One region of the Citrobacter sp. KH_055_1 genome, then DNA from elsewhere that is predicted to be linked to it. Evidence: riboswitches for the same ligand, from Rfam matches in the RefSeq annotation. Region 1 holds a riboswitch; each other region holds the start of a gene.

The links. Region 1 has a riboswitch for cobalamin ahead of btuB (TonB-dependent vitamin B12 receptor BtuB). Riboswitches for the same ligand answer to the same signal wherever they lie in the genome.
Region 2: another riboswitch for cobalamin. It lies ahead of AC3ITF_RS09340 (ABC transporter substrate-binding protein); the one in region 1 lies ahead of btuB (TonB-dependent vitamin B12 receptor BtuB).
Region 3: another riboswitch for cobalamin. It lies ahead of AC3ITF_RS08700 (cobyrinic acid a,c-diamide synthase CobB); the one in region 1 lies ahead of btuB (TonB-dependent vitamin B12 receptor BtuB).

What each region holds. Positions count from the first base shown of each region.
Region 1 covers NZ_CM174473.1:4,506,700-4,514,337, reverse strand. Annotated here, with positions in the region: gene fabR (HTH-type transcriptional repressor FabR) at 1-482, shown strand, start outside; gene AC3ITF_RS21190 (YijD family membrane protein) at 498-857, shown strand; gene trmA (tRNA (uridine(54)-C5)-methyltransferase TrmA) at 904-2,004, opposite strand; cobalamin riboswitch at 2,120-2,315, shown strand; gene btuB (TonB-dependent vitamin B12 receptor BtuB) at 2,381-4,219, shown strand; gene murI (glutamate racemase) at 4,164-5,015, shown strand; rRNA gene AC3ITF_RS21170 (16S ribosomal RNA) at 5,393-6,934, shown strand; tRNA gene AC3ITF_RS21165 (tRNA-Ile) at 7,005-7,081, shown strand; tRNA gene AC3ITF_RS21160 (tRNA-Ala) at 7,190-7,265, shown strand; rRNA gene AC3ITF_RS21155 (23S ribosomal RNA) at 7,472-7,638, shown strand, end outside.
Region 2 covers NZ_CM174473.1:2,002,922-2,010,559, forward strand. Annotated here, with positions in the region: gene AC3ITF_RS09310 (cytochrome c1) at 1-360, opposite strand, end outside; gene AC3ITF_RS09315 (cytochrome b) at 365-1,537, opposite strand; gene petA (ubiquinol-cytochrome c reductase iron-sulfur subunit) at 1,539-2,087, opposite strand; gene AC3ITF_RS09325 (pseudoazurin) at 2,114-2,554, opposite strand; gene AC3ITF_RS09330 (ABC transporter ATP-binding protein) at 2,573-3,394, opposite strand; gene AC3ITF_RS09335 (FecCD family ABC transporter permease) at 3,391-4,455, opposite strand; gene AC3ITF_RS09340 (ABC transporter substrate-binding protein) at 4,521-5,573, opposite strand; cobalamin riboswitch at 5,775-6,001, opposite strand; gene AC3ITF_RS09345 (GNAT family N-acetyltransferase) at 6,218-6,760, opposite strand; gene dauA (C4-dicarboxylic acid transporter DauA) at 6,867-7,638, opposite strand, start outside.
Region 3 covers NZ_CM174473.1:1,873,849-1,881,486, reverse strand. Annotated here, with positions in the region: gene AC3ITF_RS08700 (cobyrinic acid a,c-diamide synthase CobB) at 1-1,223, opposite strand, end outside; cobalamin riboswitch at 1,312-1,486, opposite strand; gene pocR (transcriptional regulator PocR) at 1,818-2,729, opposite strand; gene pduF (propanediol diffusion facilitator PduF) at 2,934-3,743, opposite strand; gene pduA (propanediol utilization microcompartment protein PduA) at 4,269-4,550, shown strand; gene pduB (propanediol utilization microcompartment protein PduB) at 4,550-5,362, shown strand; gene pduC (propanediol dehydratase large subunit PduC) at 5,381-7,045, shown strand; gene pduD (propanediol dehydratase medium subunit PduD) at 7,056-7,638, shown strand, end outside.

The DNA.
Region 1 (7,638 bases):
ATTTTCGCGATGTGGATGAGCTCGGCCTGACGATGGTGGATGAGAGCGGCCTGATGCTACGCCAGTTGATGCGCCAGGCGCGTCAGCGTATCGCCAAGGGCGGCAGTGTGATCCGCACCTCGGTCTCAACATTTATGGAGTTCATCGGCAACAATCCCAACGCCTTCCGTTTATTATTGCGCGAGCGGTCTGGTACCTCCGCGGCGTTTCGTGCCGCCGTGGCTCGCGAAATTCAGCATTTCATTGCGGAACTTGCGGACTATCTGGAACTCGAAAACCATATGCCTCGTGCGTTTACTGAAGCACAAGCCGAAGCCATGGTGACGATTGTTTTCAGTGCGGGGGCAGAAGCGCTGGATGTTGGCGCCGAACAGCGTCGACAACTGGAAGAGCGGCTGGTATTGCAACTGCGCATGATCGCCAAAGGCGCATTTTACTGGTATCGCCGTGAACAAGAGAAGATGACGCATCACTCCGAGTAACGAGAAGGACGAGCAATGAAACAGTCAGGTCAAGATAAAGGTACGCTGCTGCTGGCGCTGGTTGCTGGCTTATCGATCAATGGTACATTTGCGGCGCTGTTTAGCTCCATTGTGCCATTCTCTGTATTCCCGATTATTTCGCTGGTGCTGACGGTTTACTGCCTGCATCAACGTTACCAGAATCGCACAATGCCTGTGGGGCTGCCGGGTCTGGCTGCGGCCTGTTTTATTCTTGGCGTTCTGTTGTACAGCACCGTGGTGCGCGCGGAATACCCGGATATCGGCTCGAACTTCTTCCCAGCGGTCCTGTCAGTGATTCTGGTGTTCTGGATCGGCTTTAAGGTGCGTAACCGTAAGCAAGAAATTGCGGAATAGTATTTGTAGGCCGGGGGTATCTTTGCTTTCCCGGCCTACAAAAAAATCACTTCGCGGTCAGTAATACTCCGCACTCCATGTGGTGCGTGTACGGGAACTGATCGAACAGCGCCAGACGTGACACATTGTGCGTCTGGCTCAACGTTTCCAGGTTCTTACACAGTGTCTCCGGGTTGCAGGAGATGTACAGAATACGCGGATACGCCTGCACCATCTTCTCTGTTTCGCTGTCCAGGCCGCTGCGCGGTGGATCAACAAAAATGGTTTCACACTGGTAACTCTTCAGGTCGACGCCCTGTAAACGGTTGAACTCGCGCACCCCATTCATCGCCTGAGTAAACTCTTCTGCAGCCATACGAATAATTTGCACGTTATCAATATGGTTAGCCGCAATATTGTACTGCGCGGCAGCCACGGACGGTTTAGCGATTTCAGTGGCCAGTACGCGGTTGAAGTTCTGCGCCAGCGCTAACGAGAAGTTGCCATTGCCACAGTACAATTCAAGCAGGTCGCCCTGCGAATCTTTGGTGACATCAATCGCCCATTCCAGCATCTGAATGTTCATGGCGGCATTCGGCTGCGTGAAGCTGTTCTCAACCTGGCGGTAGATAATCTCTTTACCCGCAACCGGCAAACGTTCATCGATGTAATCTTGATCCAACGCGATTTTGGTTTTGGTCGCCCGGCCAATCAGATGCACATTCAGGTTTTGCGCGCGTAGCGCATCCCGCAGTGCTTCGGCTTCCTGACGCCATTCGTCATCTAACTTTTTATGGTACAGCATGGATACCACCGCCTGATTGCTCATGGTGGTGAGGTAATCAATCTGGAACAATTTATGACGCAGGACGTGATTGTGACGAACGCCGTCAATCATGGCTGTCATCAGCGTGTTGATGAGTTCGCTGGCTGCCGGAAAGCTGTCGACGCGAATACGGCTTTTGGTCTGGCTTTCAAACATGATGTGATACAGGTCGTCACCGTCATGCCACAGGCGGAATTCAGCGCGCATGCGGTAATGACTGACCGGCGAGCGAAACACTTCCGGAGCCTGATCAGTAAATGGCGTCATTAAGCTCTGTAAACGAGCCACTTTATCGGCTAGCTGCGCGTCATACTGTTCTGTCGGGAGGTGTTCGGGGGTCATGATGCGTCCTGAAAAATAAAAGTACGCGGGGATTGTAGGGATTGCTCAGTAGATGTCCAGTTATTGATGATTTCTAATATTGTGATACGCAGTCTGGACAGTCGGTAATAACAAACTGTAGCATCCGCGTTCCGGTCCTGTGAGTTAAAAGGGAATCCAGTGTAAATCTGGAGCTGACGCGCAGCGGTAAGGAAAGGTGAAATGAGAGCGTAAGCAGACACTGCCTTTGGGTGGGAAGTCTTCATTTCTTTTTATTCGCTATATTGAATAACCTTCCAAGCCCGAAGACCTGCCGGCTAACGTCGCATCTGGTTTTCATCATCGCGTACTATCGGTGGGACCTGCGGCATCCTTCTTATATTGTGGATGCTTTACAATGATCAAAAAATCATTGCTGCTGACGGCACTTTCCGTCGCGGCATTTTCTGGTTGGGCGCAGGATGCTAGCCCGGATACTCTCGTCGTTACGGCTAACCGTTTTCAGCAACCCCTTAGTGCAGTGCTTGCTCCCATCACCGTTGTTACGCGCCAGGAAATCGATCGCTGGCAATCTACCTCTGTGAATGACGTTCTTCGCCGCCTGCCGGGTGTCGATATCGCGCAATACGGTGGTATGGGACAAAATTCGTCTATTTCTATTCGTGGGACCAACGCCAGCCATGTACTGGTGCTGATTGACGGCGTGCGCCTGAATTTAGCTGGGGTGAGTGGTGCCGCCGATCTCAGCCAGTTCCCGGTATCACTGGTGCAACGTATTGAATACATTCGTGGGCCGCGTTCCGCTGTTTATGGTTCTGATGCGATCGGCGGTGTGGTGAATATCATTACCACGCGAGAAAAACCGGGGACGGAATTGACCGCCGGTGTGGGCAGTAATGGTTATCAGAATTACGACATCTCGACGCAGCAACAGCTCGGTGAGAATACGCGCGTGACGCTGATGGGGGATTATGCCTATACCAAAGGTTTTGACGTTGTCGCCTACGGTAGCACTGGTGAGCAAGCGCAGCCCGATAAAGATGGTTTTTTAAGTAAGACGCTGTACGGCGCACTGGAACATAACTTCTCCGACACCTGGAGCGGGTTTGTGCGCGGCTATGGCTATGATAACCGCACCAATTATGATTCTTACTACTATCCAGGCACGCCGTTAGTCGATACCCGTAAGCTCTATAGCCAAAGCTGGGATGCCGGACTGCGCTTTAATGGCGAGCAAATCCAATCACAACTGGTTTCCAGCTACAGCCATAGCAAAGACTACAACTATGACCCGGACTATGGTCGCTACGACTCCTCGGCAACCCTGGATGAGATGAAGCAATATAACGTGCAGTGGTCAAACAGTATGGTGGTTGGCCACGGCAATGTGGGCGCTGGCGTCGACTGGCAAAAGCAAACCACAGAGCCAGGCACCGGGTATGTTACGGACGGTTACGATCAGCGTAATACCGGTATTTATCTGACCGGGTTGCAACAGCTTGGCGACTTCACCTTCGAAGGCGCGGCGCGCAGTGACGACAACTCCCAGTTTGGTCGGCATGGCACATGGCAAACCAGCGCCGGATGGGCGTTCATTGACGGCTATCGTTTCATTGCTTCTTATGGCACCTCTTATAAAGCACCTAATCTGGGGCAGCTGTACGGTATGTATGGCAATGCAAACCTTGATCCTGAAGAGAGCAAGCAGTGGGAAGGGGCGTTTGAAGGGTTAACGGCGGATGTAAACTGGCGTTTGTCAGGATATCGCAACGATATCGATAACATGATCGATTATGACCCCCACACTCTGAAATACTATAACGAAGGGAAAGTGCGGATTAAAGGCGTTGAAGCGACGGCGAGTTTCGATACGGGTCCGCTGGCGCATACGCTGAGCTATGACTATGTCGATGCGCGTAATGCGATTACGGACAAGCCGCTGGCCCGCCGTTCAAAACAGCAGGTGAAGTATCAGCTCGATTGGCAGGTCTATGATTTTGACTGGGGCCTGACGTATCAATATCTGGGAACACGATATGACAAGGACTATGTCACTAACCAGCCGGTAAAATTGGGTGGAGTGAGTTTGTGGGATCTGGCGGTGTCATATCCGATCACCTCACAGCTGACAGTTCGTGGTAAAATCGCCAACCTGTTCGATAAAGATTACGAGACAGTTTATGGCTACCCAACTGCAGGACGGGAATACACCTTGTCTGGCAGCTACACTTTCTGATCCACGTCCCACCGTGCTGGTGTTTGATTCCGGCGTCGGTGGGTTGTCGGTCTACAATGAGATCCGCAACCTCTTGCCGGATCTCCACTATATATACGCTTTCGATAACGTTGCCTTTCCTTATGGAGAGAAGAGCGAGGAATTTATTGTCGAGCGTGTTGTTGAGATTGTGACTGCCGTTCAGCAGCGCTACCCCCTTTCACTGGCTGTTATCGCCTGCAATACCGCCAGCACGGTGTCACTCCCTGCGTTACGCGAAAAGTTCGCTTTCCCGGTCGTCGGCGTGGTACCTGCAATTAAACCGGCGGCGCGCCTTACGGCTAACGGTGTAGTGGGGCTGCTGGCGACGCGAGCGACGGTGAAGCGTTCATATACGCATGAGTTGATTGCGCGCTTTGCGAACGAGTGTCAGATCGCGATGTTGGGTTCCGCTGAGTTGGTGGAACTGGCGGAAGCGAAGCTGCACGGAGAAGCAGTTCCTCTGGATGAGTTGCGCCGCATTCTGCGACCATGGTTGCGGATGTCGGAACCGCCGGATACGGTTGTTCTCGGATGTACGCATTTCCCTCTATTACAGGAAGAACTTTTACAGGTTCTACCTGAAGGGACGCGACTGGTGGATTCCGGTGCCGCGATTGCGCGTCGCACGGCTTGGTTGTTAGAACATGAAGCACCTGACGCAAAATCAGCTGACGAGAATATTGCTTTTTGTATGGCAATGACGCCTGAAGCTGAACAATTACTGCCAGTCCTCCAGCGTTATGGCTTCAAAACGCTCGAAAAACTGGCAGTTTAATCAGTTTTGGTGAAATAATGCGCACTCGGAAAATTATTTTAAATTTCCCCTTGTCAGCCTGAAATAACTCCCTATAATGCGCCTCCACTGACACGGAACAACGGATTACAAGCCGCCGGGTCAGCGGGGTTCCACTGAGAACCCTGCGGAGAAAAGCGGAAAGAAATGCTTGACTCTGAATGAGGAAAACGTATTATACGGGACCTCGCAACGGTGAGCGAAAGCCGCGTTGCACTGCTCTTTAACAATTTATCAGACAATCTGTGTGGGCACTCGAAGATACGGATTCTTAACGTCGCAAGACGAAAAATGAATACCAAGTCTCTGAGTGAACATACGTAATTCATTACGAAGTTTAATTCACGAGCATCAAACTTAAATTGAAGAGTTTGATCATGGCTCAGATTGAACGCTGGCGGCAGGCCTAACACATGCAAGTCGAACGGTAGCACAGAGGAGCTTGCTCCTTGGGTGACGAGTGGCGGACGGGTGAGTAATGTCTGGGAAACTGCCCGATGGAGGGGGATAACTACTGGAAACGGTAGCTAATACCGCATAACGTCGCAAGACCAAAGAGGGGGACCTTCGGGCCTCTTGCCATCGGATGTGCCCAGATGGGATTAGCTAGTAGGTGGGGTAACGGCTCACCTAGGCGACGATCCCTAGCTGGTCTGAGAGGATGACCAGCCACACTGGAACTGAGACACGGTCCAGACTCCTACGGGAGGCAGCAGTGGGGAATATTGCACAATGGGCGCAAGCCTGATGCAGCCATGCCGCGTGTATGAAGAAGGCCTTCGGGTTGTAAAGTACTTTCAGCGAGGAGGAAGGGGATGTGGTTAATAACCGCATTCATTGACGTTACTCGCAGAAGAAGCACCGGCTAACTCCGTGCCAGCAGCCGCGGTAATACGGAGGGTGCAAGCGTTAATCGGAATTACTGGGCGTAAAGCGCACGCAGGCGGTCTGTCAAGTCGGATGTGAAATCCCCGGGCTCAACCTGGGAACTGCATCCGAAACTGGCAGGCTAGAGTCTTGTAGAGGGGGGTAGAATTCCAGGTGTAGCGGTGAAATGCGTAGAGATCTGGAGGAATACCGGTGGCGAAGGCGGCCCCCTGGACAAAGACTGACGCTCAGGTGCGAAAGCGTGGGGAGCAAACAGGATTAGATACCCTGGTAGTCCACGCCGTAAACGATGTCGACTTGGAGGTTGTTCCCTTGAGGAGTGGCTTCCGGAGCTAACGCGTTAAGTCGACCGCCTGGGGAGTACGGCCGCAAGGTTAAAACTCAAATGAATTGACGGGGGCCCGCACAAGCGGTGGAGCATGTGGTTTAATTCGATGCAACGCGAAGAACCTTACCTACTCTTGACATCCAGAGAACTTAGCAGAGATGCTTTGGTGCCTTCGGGAACTCTGAGACAGGTGCTGCATGGCTGTCGTCAGCTCGTGTTGTGAAATGTTGGGTTAAGTCCCGCAACGAGCGCAACCCTTATCCTTTGTTGCCAGCGGTTCGGCCGGGAACTCAAAGGAGACTGCCAGTGATAAACTGGAGGAAGGTGGGGATGACGTCAAGTCATCATGGCCCTTACGAGTAGGGCTACACACGTGCTACAATGGCATATACAAAGAGAAGCGACCTCGCGAGAGCAAGCGGACCTCATAAAGTATGTCGTAGTCCGGATTGGAGTCTGCAACTCGACTCCATGAAGTCGGAATCGCTAGTAATCGTAGATCAGAATGCTACGGTGAATACGTTCCCGGGCCTTGTACACACCGCCCGTCACACCATGGGAGTGGGTTGCAAAAGAAGTAGGTAGCTTAACCTTCGGGAGGGCGCTTACCACTTTGTGATTCATGACTGGGGTGAAGTCGTAACAAGGTAACCGTAGGGGAACCTGCGGTTGGATCACCTCCTTACCTTAAAGAAACGTTCTTTGTAGTGCTCACACAGATTGTCTGATGAAAAATTAGCAGTAAAAATCTCTGCAGGCTTGTAGCTCAGGTGGTTAGAGCGCACCCCTGATAAGGGTGAGGTCGGTGGTTCAAGTCCACTCAGGCCTACCAAATTCGCCTCCGTGCTGTGTTACGGCGATGCTCACATACTGATGTATGCTTCGCATCACCGCGCCTTGCCCGGAAACGAATTAGGGTAACAGAGAATAGTATTACGATGGGGTTATAGCTCAGCTGGGAGAGCGCCTGCCTTGCACGCAGGAGGTCTGCGGTTCGATCCCGCATAGCTCCACCATCCTTTACTGCAAAAACACAAGAAAACTTCAGAGTGTACCTGAAAAGGTTCACTGCGAAGTTTTGCTCTTTAAAAATCTGGATCAAGCTGAAAATTGAAACGACACACTGTGTCTGTTCTCCGTAATAAGAACAGATAAGCGGTGTGTTCGAGTCTCTCAAATTTTCGCAACACGATGTGTTTTACGAAACATCTTCGGGTTGTGAGGTTAAGCGACTAAGCGTACACGGTGGATGCCCTGGCAGTCAGAGGCGATGAAGGACGTGCTAATCTGCGATAAGCGTCGGTAAGGTGATATGAACCGTTATAGCCGGCGATTTCCGAATGGGGAAACCCAGTGTGTTTCGACACACTATCATTACGTGAATACATA
Region 2 (7,638 bases), 2.3 Mb from region 1:
TTCCTGATCGTTCAGATAAGGGGAGGCGAAGACATCGTTCAGATTGCCGTCACGTTCACCCGGTTGTCCGTCGTCCTCAACCGTTGCAAACAGATAGCCGCTGGCCAGTGCTTTGGCTTCTGCTTGCGTGAGTTGCGGCCCGCCAGGTTGGGTCAGCTCTTTGAAGGTGAGATATTTCATACCGTGGCAGGCCCGGCATTTTTCTTCGTAAACCTGTAAACCACGACGTAACTGTTCAGTGTCGTGAGCGCCGTTCACGCCGCTAAATACCCACGGCTGCGGGGGCGGAAGCGGCGCGCAATACCCATGACTGAAGAGTGACGCCAGGCTCAGGGCTGCAAAGGTTAACCATCGTCCCATCATGTCAGTCCTGTTTTTCCAGTAAGCGTCGACACGGCATCACAAGCAGAAACCATGCGAAATAGATAAGCGTTGAAAGCTGAGACGCGGCACGGATCCAGCCGTCATCGTTACTCAATCCGTCCAGCAGGTCGGGGCCGACCAGTGCTTTTGAACCCAGCCAGCCTAAAAAGAACACATTGCCGACCCAGATCCAGAAACCGAGTTTGATCCATTTGCTGTAATGGCGAAACCGTGCGCGGGAGGTATCCAGCCAGGGTAACAAATAGAAGATCAGCACCGATGCGCACATGGCGGCAATGCCCGCCAGCTCATTGGGAAAACAGCGCAAAATGGAGAAGAAGGGCAGAAAATACCACTCGGGCGCGACAACGGCGGGCGTGACCGTCGGGTCGGCGGGGATAAAGTTATCGGCACTGCTGAGGTAGTGCGGCGCAAAAAATAAGAACCACGCAAACAGCATTAAAAACAGTGTCAGCTTGAGGGCATCGCGTTCGGTGACGCGAAAATCAAACAGCAGACGTTGCGACTCGCGGGCGGTGAACGTTTTTTTCATCGCGTGGGCGAACGCTGACTGGACGGTACGCACATGCCATATCGTCATCGCAACAATGGCGAAGGGGATAATAAAGTGCAGCACATAAAAACGGCCTAACATCGGCGTGCCGGGCGCATACCCGCCGACCAAAAAGGTGTACAGCGTATCGCCAACGAACGGTATTGCGCGGGCGAAACTGGTGATAACCGTGGCGGCCCAATAGCTTTTTTGCCCCCAAATCAGGCTATAGCCGAGAAATGCGGTGATCATCAGGAGCACATACAGCGTTACGCTGATGGCCCACATCTTCAGATACGGTTTGCGGTATACGTTGTAATACATTGCGCGAAAGATATGCAGGTAGCAGGCGAAGAAAAAAAGCGAGGCGCCAATGGCGTGCAGATTACGCACCAGCTCCCCTTGCCTGACCGCATGCATAATATGCACAATGGAATCAAACGCGGAATCTGCCGTGGGCACATAAAACATTGCCAGCACGATGCCGGAGAGAATTTGCACGCCCAGCATGACCAGCAAGATGATGCCGACGGCAAAGATCCACACGCCGGTAATGGAGCGGGGGAACGGAAGGCGAAATTGCACATGACGCTGGGGTGCTGTCGGGGACGTTGCGTTCATGTCAGGCCTCTTTTGTGCCAAGGCGTACACTCAGACCATCGGCGGCCAGGGCATAGTCGGGGATCGCCAAATTTGCCGTGGCCGGACCCCGCGTCACGCGCCCGGAGGTGTCAAACTCTGAGCCGTGACACGGACAAATCCAGCCCTGACCGCTGGGGTTTGCGTTAGGCACGCATCCGGCATGCGGGCAGTAACCCTGAACGATCAGCCACTGCGGATGCGCCGCTGTGACCCGCTCGCTGTCTGCCTGCGGGTCGAGCAACAGTCGGGTGTCGGCCTGCTGCGCCGCCGTGACCTCGTCTGGCGTACGGTGGCGAATCAGGATCAGTTTCCCCTGCCAGATTCGTTTCACCGTCTGACCAGCCGCTACTCCCGCAAGGGAAACATCCACCGGCTCATTTTCTGCCACGGTTTTATCGTCCGGCCCTAGCGCCGAAATGAGTGGCCAGACGGCTGCGGTCACACCCGCAGCGCCGACAAATTTTGTCAACTTACACAGGCAATCGCGTCGCTGGGTGTGGATTGCCTCACTGTCCGTTTTTTTATTCACCGCCGTCTCCTCTTTTCATTGCGCTGTCAGGGTTTCTCAATACGGGTATAAATGTCCTGAAAGCGTTTATCGGCAAGGCCGGGGGCTTTAAACGCGCGGTAGCTGTCGGGTAAAACGGCGTCGCCGACTTTGATCAGCATAATCATCCCCTGCGCATAGTGCGGTGAGCATTTGATGCCGTAGAAGCCTGCTGTGTCGTATTTGATTTCAATCTCCTCATCGATTTTGCCGATGAAACCGGGGTACCCGGCAGGAGACAGCTCGGCAATTGAGGCCGCATTGTGGCTTTTGTGCTTGCGAACAAACTTCACGCTATCGCCCGGCAGGATCGCCAGAAAATCCGGCTCGTAGACCATCGGTCCGCCGGTACCGCGGTTTTTCATCAGCACTTCATACGTTTGTGCGAACGCCGTCGAGGTGAACGCGCACAGGCACAGGATGAGTAAACGTTGTTTAATACATTTCATTGCGGTTCCTTGTGATATTTACGCTGGCCGTTGGTAGCGAATAAAGCAGCTCGCCTCATCAGCAGCTCGTTCGACAATCGCATCGATGCCAAACCAGTTGTTAAGATTTTCTCGGGTGAAGACAGCTGCAGGGCAGCCTTGCATGACCAGTCGTCCCGCTGTCATCACCATGATGCGATCGCAAAACATCGCGGCATGATTCAGATCGTGCAGGGCGGCAATCACGGTCAGTTTTTCGCGTTTAACCAGGTTAAGCAGGCCAATTTGATGCTGGATGTCGAGATGATTGGTTGGCTCATCCATCAGCAATACCTGCGGCTGTTGTGCCAGCGCCCGGGCAATATGCAGGCGCTGGCGTTCGCCGCCGGAGAAGGTATGCCAGCAGCGATGCTGGACGTTTTGCAGGGAGACTTTCTCCAGCATCGTCTGCACGATATCGTCGTCGGTCCGTGACCACGGCGACAGCAGACTTAACCACGGCGTGCGGCCAAGGGACACGGTCTGGATGGCGGTCAGACGCTCGCTGGTTTCCGCCTGCTGTTCAACCAGGGCGACCTTTTGCGCCAGATGGCGGCGTGAGTAGCGGCGAATATCTTTGCGGTTAAGCGAAACGCTGCCGCTGGAGGGCTTGAGTAAACCGGCCAGCAGGGAAATGAGCGACGTTTTCCCCGAACCGTTGGGGCCGATAATGCCCACAAACTCACCGGGTGCGACCTGAAAAGAGACATCATTGACGATGGCCTTGCCTTTCACCTCCCAGTGCAGATGTTGAGCGCAGACCACATCGTTGGCGGTATTTACCGCGCGTAGCGGCGTGGTAAAACGTGGGTTAACCGTCATTTGCTCGGGTTCCCTCGGATCAAAATAATCGAAAATGCGGGCGCGCCAACCAGCGCAGTGATCACCCCAATAGGCAGTACTTGCCCTGGTAGTAAGGTGCGTGAAATGACGTCCGCGACAATAAGAAAAATAGCACCAATCAAGGCGCTGACGGGCAGCAAGCGGTGGTGCTGATTACCCACCAGTAAACGCGCAGCGTGAGGGATAACCAGTCCAACAAAGCCAATGGCCCCGACAATCGACACCATAATGGCGGTCATCCCCGTCACCGCGGTAATCAGTACGGCGCGAGTGCGTTTAACCGGGATGCCCAGCGAGGCCGCTGACTCTGCGCCAAATGAAAATGCGTCCAGATGGCGGGCGTAGCAAAAGCAGACGATGATGCCGACCAGCGCGGTCGGGATGGCCAGTACCACATCGGGCCAGCGTACGCCGCTCAGATTGCCGAGCAGCCAGAACATAATGCCGCGTGCCTGTTCGGCATTGGCCGAACGGGTAATGATGAGCGAGGTAATGGCATTGAACAGCTGCGAGCTGGCGATCCCGGCGAGAATAATTTGCGTGGTGGCGGACCCGTTTTTACCCCTTGCGGCCACGGCCAGCAGTGCGACAAACAGAAATGCCGTCAGCGCGCCGATAAACGCCCCGAGCGACATGCTGATAATCCCCGCACCCAGCCCGGTCAGCGCGATCAGCACCGCTCCCGTCGATGCCCCGGCCGAGATCCCCAGCAGATAAGGTTCGGCCAGCGCATTACGCAGTAGTGATTGCAGCACCACGCCGGAAACGGCCAGACAGGCACCGCAGCATGCAGAGACCAGCGCACGGGTCAGGCGGTAGTTCCAGATGATCCCAGCATCCAGCGCGTCTACCGGATATTGGCTGCCAAACAGGTGGTTTGCCAGCGTGTGGGTGACATGCTGCCACGGGATAAACGTCTCACCGATGGAGATCCCCGCCAGCAGCACCCCGCACATCACCACGCTGACCCACAGGCTGTGCAGCAGCGTTCGCTGGGTAAACTGACTCATCGCCCGACGCGTCCTGCGTAATTCGCTCATTGTTGATGGCTTTCCTGAGTGCGAAAGCGCGTGATGCCCGTGCATGACATCACGCGCGACGAGGATTAATGAGTGGCCTGCGGGTGTGCCAGACCGTATTGCACCAGCGCATCGGCGAGTTTTTCCAGCCCGTCAAGGGTTCTGATGCCCGCATTCATGGTCTGGACATCAATCACCGGCAGGTGGTTGTCTTTCACCGCCGGGATAAGACGGGTAACCGGGTCAGACTTGAGGTATTCCATTTTGACTTTCCAGTCATCCGCCGGGAAACGGCGACGGCCCATCTCGCCGAGAACAATCACCGATGGACTGGCTTTGGCAATGGTTTCCCAGCCGACAGTCGGCCACTCTTCCGCAGAATCAATGACATTTTTTACCCCGAGGGTTTGTGCGATCCACGCGGCGGGGCCAAATTTACCGGCAACATACGGATCAAGCTGCAGATCGGCGCTGGAGAACCAGAAGACGGCAGAAACGTTATTCTCCATGCCGGTGATCTTCGTTTTGGCTGCGGCCTCGCGGGCTTTGAGGCTGGCTATCAGCTCATCGCCCTTGTCCTGCACATCGAAGATTTTGGCCAGATCGGCAACTTCCTGGTAGACCATGGCGATATCAAACATGCCTTTACGCACACCATCGCCGCCGTCTTCATTGTCTTTTGCACAATCGGCAGGGGCGGTATAAACCGGAACGTTGAGTTCACTGAATTGTTCATAAGAGGCAACCGTCCCCGCGGGGCCAATCTGCCATTCAAACTGGCTGGCAACCAGGTCTGGTTTTTTGGCGATAATGCCTTCAAAGCTGGGTATGTTTTGCGCGATGACTGCAATCTTGTCATTCGCCGCTTTGTACTGTTCAGGAACCGGGCCAAACCACAGCGATGTGCCTACAACGCGATCGGCCAGACCCAAAGAATAGAGGATTTCAGTGCTGTTCTGACCCACTGTGATCACGCGCTGCGGGGCTTTATTAAAGGTAATATCTCGACCACAGTTTTTGATAGTCAGCGGATATTGCGTCTTTGCTGCCGTCGCCATATTACTGGTCAGGAAGAGTGCCGCGCCGGTCAGCGCCAGAAGTGAATATTTGCAATAAGCAGAGGTAAAAACAGAATACATTATCATTGTCCCGTTGATGCCAGCGCTTCAGCGTCTGGTCATTATTTATTTCGCGGGACAGGCGCATGACGATAGATGACATTTCATCATGACATTCAGGCAAAATAATATGAAAATAAAACATATTGTTGCCAGTTTGATCAGGAATCAATTTTGTTCATTCGTCAAATAAATCACCCCATGGACCATCCCGTCCACTCAATGTATAAAACCATGACAGTAGGTCTCCTGGCTTACGGTAATCAGAATATCGGCCTTCCCATAAAAATATTTTACAGTGACCTGTAGTGAATCATCACTACACAGAGATATTCAGCATCCGCTTACAGTTGCGGGGGCAGCTATGGCATAAGAGAGAAATCATCCGCACCATATTCCGTTTCAAAAGCATGACTGCGCTTTGAAATACTGTCGGAGCGGACTGTATCGGTATGCTAATATTGCGTCAACCGCTGTAATAAGTAGGTAGTATTTAATTGTCATTTTTAATTCCTTTTAAATCATGTGGTTAATCTTTAATGCTTCATTGTGATGTGCCGAAGATAATAAATATTTGGTAAATTAAATGAGAATTATTTGATGTTGATCAATTAACGATGTGGCGTTGAAAAAGAATAAAATGAATAGCGAGAAATACACGCTTATTAAATAATCTGCGCCACATCACATTTTTCAATGTGTTTTTCCATATGGACAATTTGTTGCTCGCCACCTTCATCAAGGAACACGTTAAAGTGATTGTTGCACCAAAACTGATAGCCGCCGGGTAAAAAATGATGGGTATGCAAGTAGAGCGTTTTATATTGCTGACGCTGACAATATGCTTCTGCCAGCGTCATAAGTTGGCGGCCTATACCTCGACGGCGGTGTTCCTGTTCCACGTAACAGCGGCAAATTTCTGCGGTGTTGGCTAAATCATAGCGCCCGCGCAATGCCATGATTCTGTCATCGTACTGACACACTGCCAGCGTAGCGATAAGTTGCTGGTGTGCATCCCACGCGCCGAGCAGTAGATTTCGGGGGTGGTGCAGGTAGTGTGAACGTAAATCTAATATGTCTTCGTCAGGACGTGGAGTGGGCCTGTTAGCCTGAAAATAGAGATTTAAATGACGGATAATAAATGACTGAACGGCGGGAATATCCGACTCGGTAATTTCGCGAAAGGTATACGTAGCATTAGGGTTCATTGTTGTGGGTATTATCAGGAGTAGGGGAAATGATAATAGCAACTCAGCGGGGATTGCAGAAGTGAAGAGTGACCGACAAGCAAAGCCTGCCGGCCATCACTAAACGTTAAATATCAGCCAGTGCGGCGTCACGGTTCGGGAAGAACGCCAGACGGCCGGGGATGGGTTGGATACCCGCACGCGCCATGGTGCGTAGCGGTTGGAACTCCAGATTACTGATACGTAATTCACAGCCTTCCGGCAGTCGTTTAACAAAACGCTGGAAGGCGTCCAGACCACCGGCATCCAGTACCGGGACGGCATCCCACTTCAGTACCACGATGCGCTTGCCTGTAATACGCGTTTCGAGATCGGTAAACAATCCCTCCGCTGCGGCAAAGAACAGCGGGCCAATCACGCGCAGCACCAGCACATCGTCCGGTACGTCTACGTTAACCGGTGCCAGGCGCGTCATGCGCGCAATGCGGCGCATAAACAGCAGCGAGGCAAGGACGATACCGACGCTGATGGCGATTACCATATCGAACAGTACGGTCAGCGACATACACATCAGCATCACGATGATGTCGTCTTTCGGTGCGTGACGCAGCAGATCCACCACTTTATGGGCTTCACTCATGTTCCACGCCACCATCAGCAGCAGGGCCGCCATGGCGGAAAGTGGCAGCCAGGAAAGCCACGGAGCTAACACCAGCAGGGCGAGGATCACCAGAATCGCGTGGATCACCGCAGAAATGGGCGAGGTGGCCCCGGCGCGAACGTTAGCCGCAGAGCGGGCAATTGCGGCGGTGGCGGTGATGCCGCCAAAGAATGGCGCGACGATATTCCCCAGCCCTTGACCCACCAGCTCGCTGTTGGCTTTGTGCTTGGTGCCGGTC
Region 3 (7,638 bases), 2.1 Mb from region 1:
ACGGCCTGGGTTTGAGGGGTAAAATCGGAATAGTGAAATTCATGTCCGCGCAGCACGTCACCGGGCGCAGCGAGTAAGGTTTGTTGTTCGGCCTGCGCTTCACAATAGCCAAATCGGGTCAGACGTTTGCCCATTTTGCTGTGACCGGGAATAATATCCCCCATCGGCCAGATATCGCCGTTGCTGTCTTCCAGCGAACTCCCCAGGTACATCAGACCACCGCACTCCGCGTAAATCGCCACACCGCGCTGATGAGCCGCACGCAGTTGCGCCAGCATGGTGGAATTTTGGGCAAGCCCGGCAGCGTGCAGCTCAGGGTATCCGCCCCCTAGCCAGATCATCTGGCAATCAGGGAGACGGCTGTCGTGTAGCGGGCTGAAACGGACAATATTGAGGCCCGTGCGCGCCAGTAGCGTAATGTTATCCGGATAGTAGAAGTTGAATGCTTCGTCATCAGCAATGGCAAGCGTCAGTCCAGCTCCGGCATCGGAGGCAGGAAGCGCGGGCCATTCGCCCACCGGTGGGGTGTCTAACTGGCTTAAGGCCAGCAGCGCGTCGATATCTAACGTTTGCTCAAGCGTTGTAGCAAATTCCTGCCACGGCAACTGATTGACGATTGATTCCCGCGCGGTCACCAGTCCCAGATGACGCTCAGGGAGCGCCACGCCATCCACGCGGGGAACATAGCCCAATACAGGTATCGAACAGTAGCGTTCGATGGCGACTTTAAGTAGCTGGTAATGCGTTTCGCTGTTTACCCGGTTAACAATCACGCCAGCAATGTTCAGCGTTGGATCAAAATGCTGGAATCCCATCACCGTGGCAGCAATTGACGTTGAGACGGCTTTACCGTCCACCAGCAAAATGACCGGACAGCCCAGCTGCTTCGCCATCGCGGCGGAACTGCAGTAATTGGGGTCCGTACCATAACCGTCATACAACCCCATAACGCCTTCGATGACGGCGATATCCGCATGCTGCATATGTTCGCAAAATAAGGCGTTCAGCGTGGAAGTGGGGAGCATGAAGCTATCAAGATTGCGGGAGGCTGTGCCAGATACGGCGGTATGCCAGCCGGTATCCAGATAATCAGGACCGACTTTGCAAGGCTGGACGCGCAAACCGCGTTTTTTCAGCAGACTCAACAAGCCCAGCGTTACCGTGGTTTTACCACAGCCGCTTCCGGTACCTGCAAGAACAAACGCGCGAAAATTGGCCGCCATACCCTGATCCTGTTCAGGGTGGTAGGGGTGTAGAGATACCCAGTCTTTCGACTGTATGCATCTGAGCAACCCACTTCCCACCGAAGTTGTTGGTAGTCACTGACAGGCAGGTCTTCTGGCTTAGCGTCATTCTCACCCGTCCTTCCCAATCTCGCGATCAGTGGTCTATACGGGGTCGTCAGCATCACAGCAGCGGGGGCTGCGGGGGATTCTCACCCCCTTCCCTACCACAAACGTGGTAAACCTGTCAGCTCAGGAGCAAATTCTATTAAGCTCCAGGCATGAGATGAATTAACACACCTCATGACAAAAATTCATTTAAATATCTTTTACGCTCATTCAGCCAATGTTATGGCGTCATTCAGCTTATTCTTAAGTTTGCATTCCGTATGAAAGCTTCAATTAATAATAAAGAAAGTCATTCACACAGACACTGTATCTCATCACAAAAATAAAAACTGGTGCAGTTTATCCTTCAGACACTATTACTTTGTTGCGCTATGACAATTTATTGTCTTCTATCCTTATTTTTCATTTTATAATGACGGACATACAATACGATATCAAAAATCGGCAATAGCAAAATATTGCTATTTATGCTGACTCTTCGGACGAAACAACACTAATTTGCTGGCGAAAAGCCTGCGGCGTCACCTGGTATGTCTGGCGGAAAACTTTGCAAAAATAACTGGTTTGCGAAAAGCCTAAATTTCGCGCAATACTGGCAATACTCCAGTCACTATGACAAAGCAACTCTTTAGCACTTGCCATTCGCTGTTGGTTTACCCAGGCATTAAAACCGATCCCCTGATATTTTTTGAACAGCTTGCTGAAATAGTACGGACTGAGATAAACATGCGAAGCCACCTCCTCGAGGCGAAGCTCATCCGACAAATGTGCGTCGATATAGCGCAACGCTTTTTTCATTTTACTGTCATGAGGAGTCGGGCTACGGGTTGGACGCACCGACTCTGACTGCTGTGTACTGTCTTTAATGACAACGAAATTCAATTGTTTTTTAAGGCAATTTTCAACAATCAACTTCAACAAATCTGCAGAGGCGATGACGCGAGAATAGTCCATTTCCGGAACATTACGAAATTCATTGAGCAGTTCGGGATCGGCTTGCCAGCGATCATCGACACTCAAAATATCAACCAGGCCTACGTCATTGCTTAAGCGCACCTGACCGCATAAAACAAAACCAACCAAGTGGCCTGCAATCACCAAAGGGATAGAAAAATCGGTAAGGCCGGCATGACAGCGATAAATACACGGCTGGTCTGATTTTGATGCTTCAAGGCCCCCACAACGATCGCTCATACGGCATCGCGTGCTGTGTTGCGGGTGCTGGCGCATCAACTGGCAGAAAGGGGTAAAATTAAAGAGTTCAGAAATTTCATCACCGTGAATATTGACAACCACAACGGCCAGACTGGTGGCCTGTGCAAAATCCTGTGCGATTTTATTAATGAGTTCTGAGTTCAGGGCGCTCGCAGAAATCATGATAAAACCTCTCAGTTAATTTATTGTTATAAATAAAAACACATTATTTACATTCACTTTTCATCTCGCTATTAGACGCAATGATAAAAGGTGTTAATGGACCATAACAAAAGTCTCCCATTGTGGGGAGACTTTTTAAGCTGTTCAGGAAACCGGATCACGAAATCAGTTTTTGCATTTCAGAAATAAACAATTTCCATGAAGCTAGTTCTCATTTTCCTCCAGCTTACAAGTATTACACGGTAAATTTTTGCCAATAAAGTAACGATAAATTGCTGCCCCGGCGCACGCACCGATGATCGGTGCCACAATCGGGACGATAAAGTATGGGATATCGCGTCCCCCCGTCATCGCAACATCTCCCCATCCGGCAAACCAGGCAAACAACTTAGGACCAAAATCACGCGCCGGATTCATGGCAAATCCTGTGAGCGGACCTGTTGATGCACCGATGACGGCAACCAGAATACCAATCAGCAATGGCGCGAGAGGACCTTTAGGCACCCCATTGCCATCGTCCGTAAGCGCCATAATCATACCCATCAGAATGGACGTGATGACCACTTCCACCAGCGCCGCTTGCCATACGCTAAGCGCAGAGGCCGGATAAGTACTAAAAATACTGGCCAGTTGCAGGCTTTCAAGACTGCCACGAACCATATGGTGCGCCGTCTCATATTCAATGAATAAACTGCCGTACAGCAAATAGGCCAGCAACGCGCCGCCAAAGGCACCCGCGACTTGCGCGACCGTATAGGGTAAAACTTTACGCCCAGGGAAACAGGCAAACAGCCACAGAGCGATGGTAATCGCAGGGTTGAGGTGTGCCCCGGATATTCCGGCAGTCAGGTAGACCGCCAGCGAAATCCCAAGACCCCAAATGATGCATATTTCCCATAACCCTAAACTCGCACCGGCCACCTTAAGGGCACTCAGGCATCCAATGCCAAAAAACAGGAACAGCCCGGTACCTAAAAACTCGGCAATGCATTGCGCTTTTAGTGAATCGTTCATTGTGACACCTTCTAAGCAGAGTTCGTGTCTGTACCAGCGGACTCCCTGCTGGCAGTAGAGTACTTCAAGGCTTACTATAAAAAGCGCCGTCGGCAAATTGTTGGCAATCTGAGCACTTCCACCTTTTTAAAATCGTGTAGTGATAACAAATTCTTGCTGTCAGCATTATTAAAACAGCTAACAAAAACGGGCATTAGCCCTATTAAAAACGCATTATAAAAATAATAAAATATTGCCAACAGCAGATTTCTGTTTTCAAACAAACATCACAATTTCATTTCCCCCGCATAGCAAATGATATTTATCGTGTCACTAGCAAAAATGTAAATCTGGTATTGACATAACCAAATTTTCACATCCGCAAAATAATAAAAAACATTTAAAAACAATCAGATAAAAGAATATCAAGCAATTTTATATCACCGATCACTTACTATTTTTTCACTCTCCGTTTCAAGTCAGCCATTCTTTTTCCTCGCTTCTTTTTATAGTCATGAAAATCGGAACAACCCAGGCGAGGTCTTTATGCAACAAGAAGCGTTAGGAATGGTAGAAACCAAAGGCTTAACTGCAGCCATAGAGGCCGCAGATGCAATGGTGAAGTCAGCCAATGTGATGCTGGTCGGCTACGAAAAAATTGGTTCAGGGCTGGTCACCGTGATTGTTCGCGGTGATGTTGGCGCGGTAAAAGCGGCAACAGATGCAGGCGCCGCTGCCGCACGTAATGTGGGTGAAGTGAAAGCCGTACACGTGATCCCACGTCCTCATACCGATGTCGAAAAAATCTTACCGAAGGGAATTAGCTGATGAGCAGCAATGAGCTGGTTGAACAGATCATGGCGCAGGTGATTGCTCGGGTGGCAACGCCAGAACACAAGGCTATCCCTGAAAATAATCTTCCAACACGAGAGACGGCTATGGCAGAGAAAAGCTGCAGTTTAACGGAATTTGTCGGCACCGCGATTGGCGACACCGTCGGTCTGGTGATCGCCAACGTCGACAGCGCCTTACTGGACGCGATGAAGCTTGAAAAACGCTATCGCTCCATTGGCATTCTAGGCGCCCGTACCGGCGCAGGCCCCCATATCATGGCCGCGGATGAAGCGGTAAAAGCCACCAATACTGAAGTGGTGAGCATTGAGCTTCCGCGAGATACCAAAGGCGGAGCAGGCCACGGTTCACTGATTATCCTAGGCGGCAACGATGTTTCCGACGTAAAACGCGGAATTGAAGTCGCGCTGAAAGAACTGGATCGCACATTTGGTGATGTCTACGCCAATGAAGCCGGTCACATCGAAATGCAATACACCGCACGTGCCAGCTATGCGCTGGAAAAAGCCTTCGGCGCACCCATTGGTCGTGCCTGTGGTGTGATCGTCGGCGCACCGGCATCGGTTGGTGTACTGATGGCCGATACCGCACTGAAATCGGCCAACGTCGAAGTGGTGGCTTATAGCTCCCCTGCCCATGGTACCAGCTTCAGTAACGAAGCCATTCTGGTTATTTCCGGTGACTCTGGCGCCGTACGTCAGGCAGTCATCTCCGCGCGCGAAATCGGTAAAACCGTGCTTGCGACCCTCGGCTCAGAACCGAAAAACGATCGTCCGTCCTACATCTGATACCCGTGAGGCTGATTCATGAGATCGAAAAGATTTGAAGCACTGGCGAAACGCCCTGTGAATCAGGACGGCTTCGTTAAGGAGTGGATCGAAGAAGGCTTCATTGCGATGGAAAGCCCGAACGACCCAAAACCGTCCATAAAAATCGTTAACGGTATGGTCACCGAACTGGATGGTAAAGCCGCCAGTGAATTTGATTTGATAGACCATTTCATTGCCCGCTACGGTATTAATCTGGCGCGCGCTGAAGAAGTGATGGCGATGGACTCGATCAAACTCGCCAATATGCTCTGCGATCCTAATGTGAAACGCAAAGACATCGTTCCGCTGACCACCGCGATGACACCGGCAAAAATTGTCGAAGTGGTTTCGCATATGAACGTCGTCGAAATGATGATGTCGATGCAGAAAATGCGCGCCCGCAGAACCCCTTCTCAACAAGCGCACGTCACTAACGTTAAAGACAACCCGGTGCAGATTGCGGCCGATGCAGCAGAAGGCGCATGGCGTGGATTTGACGAGCAGGAAACAACCGTTGCCGTGGCACGCTATGCCCCGTTTAACGCTATTGCTCTGCTGGTCGGTTCACAGGTTGGGCGTCCCGGCGTATTAACCCAGTGCTCGCTGGAAGAAGCCACCGAACTCAAACTCGGCATGTTAGGCCACACCTGCTATGCAGAAACGATTTCCGTGTACGGTACTGAGCCGGTCTTTACCGATGGTGACGATACCCCATGGTCAAAAGGCTTCCTGGCCTCTTCTTATGCCTCACGCGGTCTGAAAATGCGCTTTACCTCAGGCTCAGGCTCAGAAGTGCAGATGGGTTATGCAGAAGGCAAATCCATGTTGTATCTGGAAGCCCGCTGCATTTACATCACCAAAGCCGCTGGCGTGCAGGGTTTACAGAACGGGTCCGTTAGCTGCATCGGCGTCCCTTCCGCCGTACCGTCAGGTATCCGCGCAGTGCTGGCAGAAAACCTGATCTGCTCGTCACTGGATCTCGAATGCGCCTCCAGTAACGACCAAACCTTTACCCACTCGGATATGCGCCGTACCGCGCGTTTGCTGATGCAATTCCTGCCAGGAACTGACTTCATCTCTTCCGGCTATTCCGCCGTGCCGAACTACGACAACATGTTTGCAGGCTCTAACGAAGATGCCGAAGACTTTGACGACTACAACGTTCTCCAGCGTGACCTGAAAGTCGACGGGGGTTTGCGTCCGGTGCGTGAAGAAGACGTAATCGCCATTCGTAACAAAGCGGCCCGCGCACTGCAGGCAGTGTTTGCTGGAATGGGATTGCCACCCATCACCGATGAAGAAGTTGAAGCCGCGACTTACGCCCACGGCTCGAAAGATATGCCAGAACGTAACATCGTTGAAGACATTAAGTTTGCGCAAGAGATCATCAGCAAAAACCGCAACGGACTGGAAGTGGTGAAAGCCCTGGCCCAGGGCGGATTTACCGATGTTGCTCAGGATATGCTCAACATCCAGAAAGCCAAGTTAACCGGAGACTATCTGCATACCTCCGCCATTATCGTCGGCGACGGACAGGTGCTTTCCGCGGTGAATGACGTCAACGATTATGCCGGTCCGGCAACAGGTTATCGCCTGCAAGGCGAACGCTGGGAAGAAATTAAAAACATCCCCGGCGCACTTGATCCCAACGAGCTTGGCTAAGGGGTGAACTATGGAAATCAATGAAAAGCTGCTGCGCCAGATAATTGAAGATGTGCTGTCTGAAATGCAGACCAGCGATAAGCCTGTTTCTTTCCGCTCGTCTGCTGCGGCAACTGCACCGCAGATGGCGACCGCGCCTGGTGACAGTTTTCTGACCGAAATTGGCGAAGCCAAACAGGGTCAGCAGCAGGATGAAGTGATTATTGCCGTTGGTCCGGCGTTTGGGCTCTCGCAGACCGTCAATATCGTCGGTATTCCGCACAAGAATATTTTGCGCGAAGTGATCGCGGGTATTGAAGAAGAAGGCATTAAAGCACGCGTCATCCGCTGCTTTAAATCCTCCGATGTGGCGTTTGTCGCCGTGGAAGGTAACCGTCTGAGTGGTTCCGGTATTTCAATCGGCATCCAGTCCAAAGGCACCACGGTTATCCACCAGCAGGGGTTACCGCCGCTTTCTAACCTGGAGCTGTTCCCTCAGGCCCCACTCCTGACGCTGGAAACCTACCGGCAGATCGGTAAGAACGCCGCGCGTTACGCCAAGCGTGAATCTCCACAACCGGTCCCGACGTTGAATGATCAGATGGCGCGTCCGA